2 regions of the Serratia sp. A07 genome follow, and region 1 is predicted to be linked to the other one. Evidence: riboswitches for the same ligand, from Rfam matches in the RefSeq annotation. Region 1 holds a riboswitch; the other holds the start of a gene.
The links. A riboswitch is a leader RNA that binds a small molecule or an ion and turns the genes downstream of it on or off. The one in region 1 is predicted to bind thiamine pyrophosphate.

Region 1 (4,977 bases):
TCACCGATGGTGCGCGCCATGTGGCCCCGCAGCCCAAGAGCGGCGGCCGTCCCCGACGGCAATTCACCGTTCGGTAACCAAAGTTTGCTTTCATGGCTGACGATCCACCAGCCGTTTTCATTGCCCGTTAATGCAAGTTCCATATCGTTGTTGCACAACCTCAGCTTCACTGGCACTCTACAAATCGGCTTTGTTACATTTTAATAACTTACCGGTTACTTTTATTACTTACACGGAGTCAAACATGCTCAACCGTTTGGAAAGGCTGACTCAGCGCGTTGGCGGTAGTAATGAATTAGTTGATCAATGGCTTCAGGCCCGCAAACAGTTGCTGGTTGCCTACTGCACGCTGGTAGGCCTCAAACCGAATAAAGAAAAGCATACGCCGCTGAATGAAAAAGCGCTGGAGAACTTTTGCCACAACCTGGTGGATTATCTCTCCGCAGGGCATTTTCATATCTATGACAGAATTATCAAACAAGTGGAAGGCGCAGCCAGTCCGAAAATGTCGCTGGCGGTGAACATCTACCCCAAGCTGTGGGCCAATACCGAACAGATCATGGCGTTCCACGATCGCTATACCGAAGTGGATATCGATCAGGAGGTTTGTCTGGAATTCCACCAGGCCCTGTCGGATATCGGCGAAACGCTGGCGGCGCGCTTTGCGCTGGAAGATAAGCTGATCCAGCTGGAAGCGGAGGCCGCGCAGCAACCGCTGCCGGACCCGACGCTGGATCCCGCGCGTTAAAATTTTATAGTTTTTTTTCTTATCCCTCCTATACTGGGGGGCATCTTGTCGGAGTGCCTAGCGCCTGATTTGTTCATCGAATCAGCCAGGCTGAGACCGTTAATTCGGGATCCGCGGAACCTGATCGGGTTAATACCCGCGAAGGGAACAAGAGTAATCTATCGCCACAGGCACGGCCTTCCCCTTGCGGGCGCCCTGCCTTATCGGCCACCATCATTACTCCCTCCGAGCTCCAGACAAGCAACTTTCCCAACCCAACACACTGGTAGGAACTTGCTATGTCTAACGTTAATCCACCGCGCGCCCGTAAAGCGCAACGCGAAGCCGCCCAGCAGTTTATCGACACCCTGCAAGGCATGGCTTTCCCGAACTCACGCCGCATCTATCTCCAGGGCTCGCGCAGCGATATCCAGGTGCCGATGCGCGAAATTCAGCTCAGCCCGACCCTGCTCGGCGGCAGCAAAGACCACCCACAGTATGAACCCAACGAGGCGATCCCGGTGTATGACACCGCCGGCCCCTACGGCGATCCGCAGGCCGAGCTCGACGTGCACGCTGGCCTGGCCAAGCTGCGCGCCGGCTGGATCGACGCGCGCGGCGATACCGCCACCCTGAGCGGTGCCAGTTCCGGCTTTACCCAACAGCGGCTGGCGGACGAGGGGCTGGATCACCTGCGCTTCGAACATCTGCCGCTGCCGCGCAGGGCGCTGCCGGGCAAGTGCGTGACTCAGCTGCACTATGCCCGCGCCGGTATCGTCACCCCAGAGATGGAGTTCATCGCCATCCGTGAAAACATGGGGCGCGAGCGCATTCGCGGCGAGGTGCTGCGCCACCAGCATCCGGGCCAAAGCTGGGGCGCCAACCTGCCGGACAACATCACGCCGGAGTTCGTGCGTCAGGAAGTGGCCGCCGGCCGCGCCATCATTCCCGCCAACATCAACCATCCGGAGGCGGAGCCGATGATCATCGGCCGCAATTTCCTGGTGAAGGTGAACGCCAATATCGGCAACTCGGCGGTCACGTCGTCGATCGAAGAAGAGGTGGAGAAGCTGGTGTGGTCCACCCGCTGGGGCGCGGACACCGTGATGGATCTCTCTACCGGCCGCTATATTCACGAAACCCGCGAGTGGATCCTGCGCAACAGCCCGGTGCCCATCGGCACCGTGCCGATCTACCAAGCGCTGGAGAAGGTCAACGGCGTGGCGGAAAACCTCACCTGGGCGATGTTCCGCGATACGCTGCTGGAACAGGCGGAGCAAGGGGTCGACTACTTCACCATCCACGCCGGCGTGCTGCTGCGCTACGTGCCGATGACCGCCAAACGCCTGACCGGCATCGTATCGCGCGGTGGCTCAATCATGGCCAAATGGTGTCTGTCGCACCATCAGGAAAACTTCCTCTATCAACATTTCCGTGAAATCTGCGAGATCTGCGCCGCCTACGACGTTTCGCTGTCGCTCGGCGACGGCCTGCGCCCCGGCTCGATTCAGGACGCCAACGACGAAGCCCAGTTCGCCGAGCTGCATACTCTGGGCGAGCTGACCAAAATCGCCTGGGAATACGACGTGCAGGTGATGATCGAAGGCCCGGGTCACGTGCCGATGCAGATGATCCGCCGCAACATGACTGAAGAGCTGGAACACTGCCACGAAGCGCCGTTCTACACCCTCGGCCCGCTGACCACCGATATCGCCCCGGGCTATGACCATTTCACCTCCGGCATCGGCGCGGCAATGATCGGCTGGTTCGGCTGCGCCATGCTGTGTTACGTCACGCCGAAAGAGCACCTCGGCCTGCCGAACAAAGAAGACGTCAAGCAGGGCCTGATCACCTACAAGATCGCCGCTCACGCCGCCGATCTGGCCAAAGGCCATCCGGGCGCGCAGATCCGCGATAACGCCATGTCCAAGGCACGTTTCGAATTCCGCTGGGAAGATCAGTTCAATCTGGCGCTCGATCCGGCCACCGCGCGCGCCTATCACGACGAAACCCTGCCGCAGGAATCCGGCAAGGTCGCCCACTTCTGCTCGATGTGCGGGCCGAAATTCTGCTCGATGAAGATTTCGCAGGAGGTGCGCGACTACGCCGCCGCCCAGGAAGCTGCCAAGCCGATCGAAGTGCAGCTGACCGGCATGGAGAAAATGTCCGCCGAGTTCCGCGCCCGCGGCAGCGAGCTGTATCACAGCGCCGGCGCCGGCACCCTGCAAGAGGAGACAAGCAATGACTGATATCACGACCCCCTTCCCGGCTACGCCCCACAAACTGGGGCTTTACCCGGTCGTCGACAGCGTGGAATGGATCGCTCGTCTGCTGGAGGCCGGCGTCACCACGATCCAGCTGCGCATCAAGGATCTGCCGGATGAGCAGGTCGAAGAGGACATCGCTGCCGCCATCACGCTGGGCCAGCGTTATCAAGCGCGGCTGTTCATCAACGACTATTGGCGGCTGGCGATCAAGCACGGCGCCTACGGCGTACATCTGGGCCAGGAAGATCTCGATACCACCGATCTGGCGGCCATTCACCGCGCCGGGCTGCGGCTGGGCGTGTCCACCCATGACGACGCGGAGCTGGCGCGCGCGCTGGCGGTGAAACCGTCCTACATCGCGCTGGGGCACATCTTCCCCACCCAAACCAAAGATATGCCTTCGGCGCCGCAGGGGCTGACGGAGTTGAAACGCCACATCGCCGGCCTGGCGGATTACCCGACGGTGGCGATCGGCGGGATCAGCATCGATCGCGTACCGGCAGTGCTGGCGTGCGGCGTCGGCAGCGTGGCGGTGGTCAGCGCCATCACCCAGGCGCCGGACTGGCGTGCGGCGACGGCCGAGCTGCTGCGGCTGATCGAAGGCGAGGGCCCGAACGATGCTTAACGATCAGGAATTCCTGCGCTACAGCCGCCAGCTGTTGCTGGAGGACGTCGGCCCGGAAGGCCAGGAGAGGCTCAAGCGCGCCACGGTGCTGATCGTCGGTTTGGGCGGGCTCGGTTCCCCGGCTTCGCTGTATCTGGCCGCCGCCGGCGTCGGCACGCTGCTGTTGGCCGACGACGACCAGCTGCACATCACCAACCTGCAGCGGCAGATCCTCTACCGCAGCGCCGATACCGCCACCGGCAAGGCGGCGCTGGCGCAACGCCATCTGCAGGCGCTGAACCCGTTGGTGGAATCTATCCCGCTGGCGCAGCGGCTGCAGGGGCAAGCGCTGCGCGACGCGGTCGCCCGCGCCGATCTGGTGCTGGACTGCTGCGACAATATGGCGACCCGTCATGAGGTCAATGCCGCCTGCATCGCCGCCGCCAAGCCGCTGATCAGCGGCAGCGCGGTCGGTTTCAGCGGCCAGCTGTTGGTGCTCGAGCCGCCCTATGCGCACGGCTGCTACGCCTGCCTGTACCCGGATCAGGAAGAGCCGCAGCGCAACTGCCGCACCGCCGGGGTGCTCGGCCCGGTGGTGGGCGTGATCGGTACTCTGCAAGCGCTGGAGGCCATCAAAATGTTGGCCGGCATGCCTTCCTCCCTCAGCGGTAAACTGCGGCTGTTCGACGGCAAGCAGCAGAGCTGGAGCACGCTGCAACTGAGCCAGGCCCGCGCCTGCCCGGTATGCGGAGGCGCGGCATGAAGATCCGTCTGAACGACCAACCGCTGGAGCTGGCGCAGCCGCTCAGCGTCGCCGCCCTGCTGACCCAGCTGGAACGCCACCAGCCGGGCACCGCGCTGGCAATCAATCAAACCATCATCCCGCGCGCCGACTGGGCCGACCATCAGGTGCAGGACGGTGACGACATTTTGCTGTTTCAAGCGATCGCCGGAGGCTGACATGCTGAAAATCGCCGATACCACTTTTACCTCGCGCCTGTTCACCGGCACCGGCAAGTTCGCCACCCCGGCGTTAATGCTGGAGGCGCTGGCGGCCTCCGGCTCACAGCTGGTGACCATGGCCATGAAGCGCGTCGATCTGCGCGGCGGCAACGACGCCATTTTGGCGCCGCTGCAGCAGTTGGGCGCCCGGCTGCTGCCCAACACCTCCGGCGCCAAAACCGCCGCCGAAGCGGTGTTCGCCGCCCGGCTGGCGCGTGAAGCGCTCGGCACCCACTGGGTGAAGCTGGAGATCCATCCCGATGTGAAATACCTGCTGCCGGATCCGATAGAAACGCTTAAGGCGGCGGAAACGCTGGTGAAAGACGGTTTTGTGGTGCTGCCCTACTGCGGCGCCGATCCGGTGCTGTGCAAACGGC
Region 2 (4,977 bases), on a different contig from region 1:
TGAGCAGGCCGAACACCGCCACCAGCACCGGCAGCACCAGCGTCATGGCGCACAGCCGCAGCAGCAGCTGCCGGCCGGGGAAGCGGCGGCGATAGAGCGCGCGCGCCAGCAGAACGGCGGGCAGCACCGAAATCAGCGCCGACAGCAGCGCCTGCCAAAAGGTGAAGCGCACCACGTGCCACAGGTAGCTGTCCTGCCACAGGCCGCGCCAGTCGCTGTCCGGCGCGTGACGCCACAGCGAGCCCATCGCCAGCGCGGCGACCAGCAGGATCACGCCGGCGGCCAGCAGCCCCGGCCAGAGCCAGCGGGGGATCAGCGGCTGACGGCGGTTTGCCATGCCCGGATCCAACCGCCGCGTTGTTTGGCCACCTCTTCGGCGCTGTATTGCAACGCGGTATGCGGCACGTTCATCTGCTCAAAGCCGACGGGCAGTGGGGTGTTGATCACCGGGTACATCCAGTTGCCGGTCGGGATGGTGTTCTGGAAGGCCGGCGTCACCATGAACTGCATGAAGCGCTCCGCCAGCTCAGGCTGTTTGGCGGCCTTCAGCTTGCCCGCCACTTCCACCTGCAGGTAGTGCCCTTCGCTGAACGTGGCGGCGGCGTAGATATCTTTTTTCTCTTCGATCAGGTGATAGGCGGGAGAGGTGGTGTAGCTGAGCACCAGATCGCCTTCGCCTTTCAGGAACAGGCCGTAGGCTTCGCTCCAGCCTTTGGTGACGGTGACGGTCTTCTTCGCCAACTGCTGCCAGGCGGCCGGCGCCTTGTCGCCATACACTTTTTGCATCCACAGCAGCAGGCCGAGGCCCGGCGTGCTGGTGCGCGGATCTTCGTAGATCACTTTCCAGTTGCGATCGCTGCTGACCAGCTCCTGCAGGCTTTTTGGCGGGTTCTTCAGTTTTTCTTTGTTGTAGACGAAGGCGAAGTACCCGTAGTCGTAAGGCACGAAAGTCGCGTCCTGCCAGCCGCCCGGCACCGTCAGTTTGGCGGTGTCGACGCCGCTCGGCGCGAACAGGCCGGTTTGCTGCGCCGCCTGCAACAGGTTGTTGTCCAACCCCAGCACCACGTCGGCGGCGCTGTTCTTGCCTTCCATACGCAGGCGGTTCAGCAGCGAGACGCCGTCTTCCAGCGCGACGAACTTCAGTTCACAGTCGCACTCGGCTTCGAAGGCTTTTTTTACCGCCGGGCCTGGGCCCCAGTCGGCGGCGAAGGAATCGTAGGTGTAAACCGTCAGCGTCGGCTTGGCGAACACCGGCGCGGCACACAGCAGCAATAAGCAGGGCAGATATGTTTTGACCACGTTGCACTCCTGAAAAATAAGGGGGCAAGGGCATCTGAGGGGGCGAGGCGGCGTCGCCGGTTCGCTGGGCTCAAATCCCTCCGCCGGTATTGACCGGATCAGGTTCGACGGGTGTGCTCTCAGCGGAAAATCGGGCTTATCACGCGGCCCGACTTACCGCACCCCGTTGAGACGGCGCTATTGTAAAGATTAACCGACCCGGGCGAAAGGCGCTTATGCCTCCGGCGGGGCAAACCAGGCGGACTTGAAGTCGAACCAGCCGAGGGTGTTCATCCGCACGCCGCGCATGCTGCGCTGGCCGTGCAGCTGCAGCCAGTGGTGGAACAGCGGATGCAGCTGGTGGTTGCTGACCAGACGCTGGCAGAACTCGGCCAGCGGCAAGCGGTTGGCGCGCCACAGCGCCGCGTCCTGCGCCAGATCTTCGTTCATGCAATGCTGCATCAGCGGCAGTTCGTACAGCGTGGCGAACAGCGAAAACTCCAGCGGCAGATAGAAGTTGGCGCTGCCGAGCCACAGATCGCTGCGCGCGTCGCCCTGGTGCCAGGTGGCGTAATCCACGCTTTGCACGATCAGGCGGATGCCGTGCTGCGCCAGCAGCGGTTCGATCGCCTGGCGAATGGCGTGAAACTCCGAATGTTCATTGAAGTGGGTCATCGTCAGTTCGGTCAGGCCCGCGGGCTTGGGCTGCTGCGCCAGCGTGCGGTTGTGGTGCCAGCGCGGCAGCAGGCCGTACGCCGGCGACCAATAGCGCTGGTAGAGCGGCCCGGCGTGGCTCAGCAGCGAAATGGGGTTGATCAATTCGCACAGCCAACTGCGAATGGCGGGGTCGGCGGCCAGCGGAGAACGCTGATCGAACAGCAGGAAATAGCAACCCTCTTCCAGCCGGCTTTCCAGCTCGCTGTTGCCGGTTTCATCGCCCTGCAGCTGCACGCCGGAGTGCACCAGCTCTTCGGAAAACTCCGGCAGCACCCAGATGTTCACCTCGTCGATCAGCGCCCGGTAGCCAAAATAGTCGTCGAAGGCGTGGATCTTCATCTGGCTGGGATGGTTGCGCACCATGCGGTAGGGGCCGGTGCCGACCGGATGGCGGGCGAAATCCGGCAGTTCACGCCATTCGCGCGGCAGGATCATGGCCTGCACGCTGCCCAGCAGCCAGGGCAGCCAGTGGTCGGGGCTGCGCAGCTGCACGTCGATAACGAACGGCGTCGGCGAGGTGACGCTCTCGATGTGCGAGAACAGCGGTTGCGAGGTCAGTCGCGAAAGGGAAGTGATGACGTCCGCCATCTCCAGCTCGCGGCCATGATGAAAATGGATCGCCGGGCGCAGGTAAAACCGCCAGTGCAGCGGCGTCAGCGCCTGCCAATGGTGAGACAGATCGGACTCCAGTTCCCCGTTTTCCTCATTTATGCGCGTCAGGCCGTTGAAGATCTGGCGCGCCAAATGGGTCTCCGAACGCCGCAGCGCCGAGCCGGGCAGCAGGTTGTACAGCTGCCGGTAGTAGAGCACCCGCAGGATGTGTTTCCCCTGGCGGAAGCTGCGCCCCAGCTGCGACAGCAGCATCTGGCGCACCACGTTTTTGTCGCCCACCAGCTGCACCAACTGATCGATGCGGTCCTGTTCCAGCAGCTCCTCGGCCCGCTGTTGCTGCAGCGCCAGGCCGGTGTAGTGGAAGGTTAACCGCGAACGCTTGCCGCGCCCCGACTCCGCCTGCCAGGTGAGCCAACCCTCCCGCTGCATGGCGCTCAGCAGGGAGCGCACGTGGCGCCGCGAACAGCTCAGCACCTCCGCCAGCGCCTGCAGTGTGGTGTCGGTCGTTTCACCGTGGCAACGTTGCCACAGACGGATGAACTGCTGCTGCAATCGGGACGTAGACATAAAAGAGGAACGCTCCTGCCTCAACTCGTCAATTTTTCTTTCCCTATATTACGCCGATAATTTTCATCAATGAAAGGGGAGGGCGTAATCATGAAAGCTTTCTTATCCAGACAGTTCTATCAACGCTATTTCAGCGCAGTGCGCCGCCAGCGCGCCGACTGGCTGAGCGTGGTGCCCGAACAGGCGCGGCTGGCGATGCTGGCGCACCTGACCCAGTGGGATATCAAAGAGATGACCGATAAGCAGTATCGCGAGCACCTGTAAGGGCGGCGGCAACCAATTTCTGAGTAATGGTGCTGTTTCACCAGCCAGTGGGGCGACCCACTGGTTTTTTTATGCGTGGTCATGGCGATATGCTTGCATTTTTCTCGCCGTGACCTAAGGTTCATTCTTCTGCTTTAAGGTCAGGGAAGACGATATGCAACGCCTGAGCCGGTTGTCACTGCGCATCAACCCCATCTTTGCCGCATTCCTGCTGATCGCTTTTCTCTCCGGCATCGCCGGCGCGTTGCTGACGCCGACGCTCAGCCTGTTTTTGACCACCGAGGTCAAGGTGCGGCCGCTGTGGGTCGGCCTGTTTTACACCGCTAACGCCGTGGCCGGCATCGTGGTCAGCTTCCTGCTGGCCAAACGTTCTGACACCCGCGGCGACCGGCGCAGGCTGATCCTGCTGTGCTGCCTGATGGCGGTCGGCAACTGCCTGCTGTTCGCCTTTAACCGCGATTACCTGACGCTGATCACCGCCGGGGTGTTGATGGCGGCGATCGCCAACACCGCCATGCCGCAGATCTTCGCCCTGGCGCGGGAATACGCCGACAGCGAGGCGCGTGAAGTGGTGATGTTCAGCTCGGTGATGCGCGCCCAGCTTTCGCTGGCCTGGGTGATCGGCCCGCCGCTGTCGTTTGCGTTGGCGCTGAACTACGGCTTTACCGTGATGTTCCTGATCGCCGCCGCCACCTTCGCGGTCTGCGTGCTGCTGGTCGGATTCATGCTGCCTTCGGTGCCGCGCGCGGCGGATGGCGAAGGGTTGCGGGAAGGCGCTTCCGCGCCGATTGCGCCCGCCAGCGCCTGGCGCAATCGAGACGTGCGCTGGCTATTCATTGCCTCAATGCTGATGTGGACCTGCAACACCCTGTACATCATCGACATGCCACTGTATATCACCGCCGATCTCGGCCTGCCGGAAGGGCTGGCCGGGGTGCTGATGGGCACCGCCGCCGGGCTGGAGATCCCGGCAATGCTGCTGGCCGGTTATTACGTCAAACGCTTCGGCAAGCGCAACATGATGCTGCTGGCGGTGGCGGCGGGCGTGCTGTTTTATCTCGGGCTGATAGTGCTGGCGGCCAAGCCGGCCCTGATCGCGCTGCAGCTGCTCAACGCGGTGTTTATCGGCATCGTCGCCGGTATCGGCATGCTCTATTTTCAAGATTTGATGCCGGGCCGACCGGGCGCCGCCACCACGCTGTTCACCAACAGTATCTCGACCGGGGTGATCCTGGCCGGGGTGCTGCAGGGGGCGCTGGTGGAGAACTTCGGTCATGGCTCGGTGTATTGGATGGCGGCGCTGTTGGCGCTGGCGGCGCTCTGGATGAGCGCCAAAGTGCGTGAAGTGTGAGGTCAAACGGCGGCATTCTTGATGCAAGTCATTGAGAAGGCTGAAACGGACGCCCAAGCTGAAGGCATATGGAGCGCGATCGTTGCGCCCACGCCCGTCTCGCTATTGAGACGCCGCCTTGTTGTTTAGAACAGTGGGAACGTTATGGATAAACTCACACCGCTCAAACCGCTTCCTTCCCTGTGCGC

Region 2: another riboswitch for thiamine pyrophosphate. It lies ahead of thiB (thiamine ABC transporter substrate binding subunit); the one in region 1 lies ahead of thiC (phosphomethylpyrimidine synthase ThiC).

Annotation. Positions count from the first base shown of each region.
Region 1 covers NZ_JBZXDO010000040.1:7,701-12,677, forward strand. Annotated here, with positions in the region: gene nudC (NAD(+) diphosphatase) at 1-143, opposite strand, end outside; gene AC4PR2_RS24195 (Rsd/AlgQ family anti-sigma factor) at 245-748, shown strand; TPP riboswitch at 788-912, shown strand; gene thiC (phosphomethylpyrimidine synthase ThiC) at 1,027-2,976, shown strand; gene thiE (thiamine phosphate synthase) at 2,969-3,619, shown strand; gene AC4PR2_RS24210 (HesA/MoeB/ThiF family protein) at 3,612-4,361, shown strand; gene thiS (sulfur carrier protein ThiS) at 4,358-4,558, shown strand; gene AC4PR2_RS24220 (thiazole synthase) at 4,560-4,977, shown strand, end outside.
Region 2 covers NZ_JBZXDO010000004.1:196,029-201,005, forward strand. Annotated here, with positions in the region: gene thiP (thiamine/thiamine pyrophosphate ABC transporter permease ThiP) at 1-337, opposite strand, end outside; gene thiB (thiamine ABC transporter substrate binding subunit) at 313-1,299, opposite strand; TPP riboswitch at 1,357-1,475, opposite strand; gene sgrR (HTH-type transcriptional regulator SgrR) at 1,513-3,174, opposite strand; gene sgrT (glucose uptake inhibitor SgrT) at 3,265-3,438, shown strand; gene AC4PR2_RS06355 (MFS transporter) at 3,593-4,789, shown strand; gene AC4PR2_RS06360 (DASS family sodium-coupled anion symporter) at 4,934-4,977, shown strand, end outside.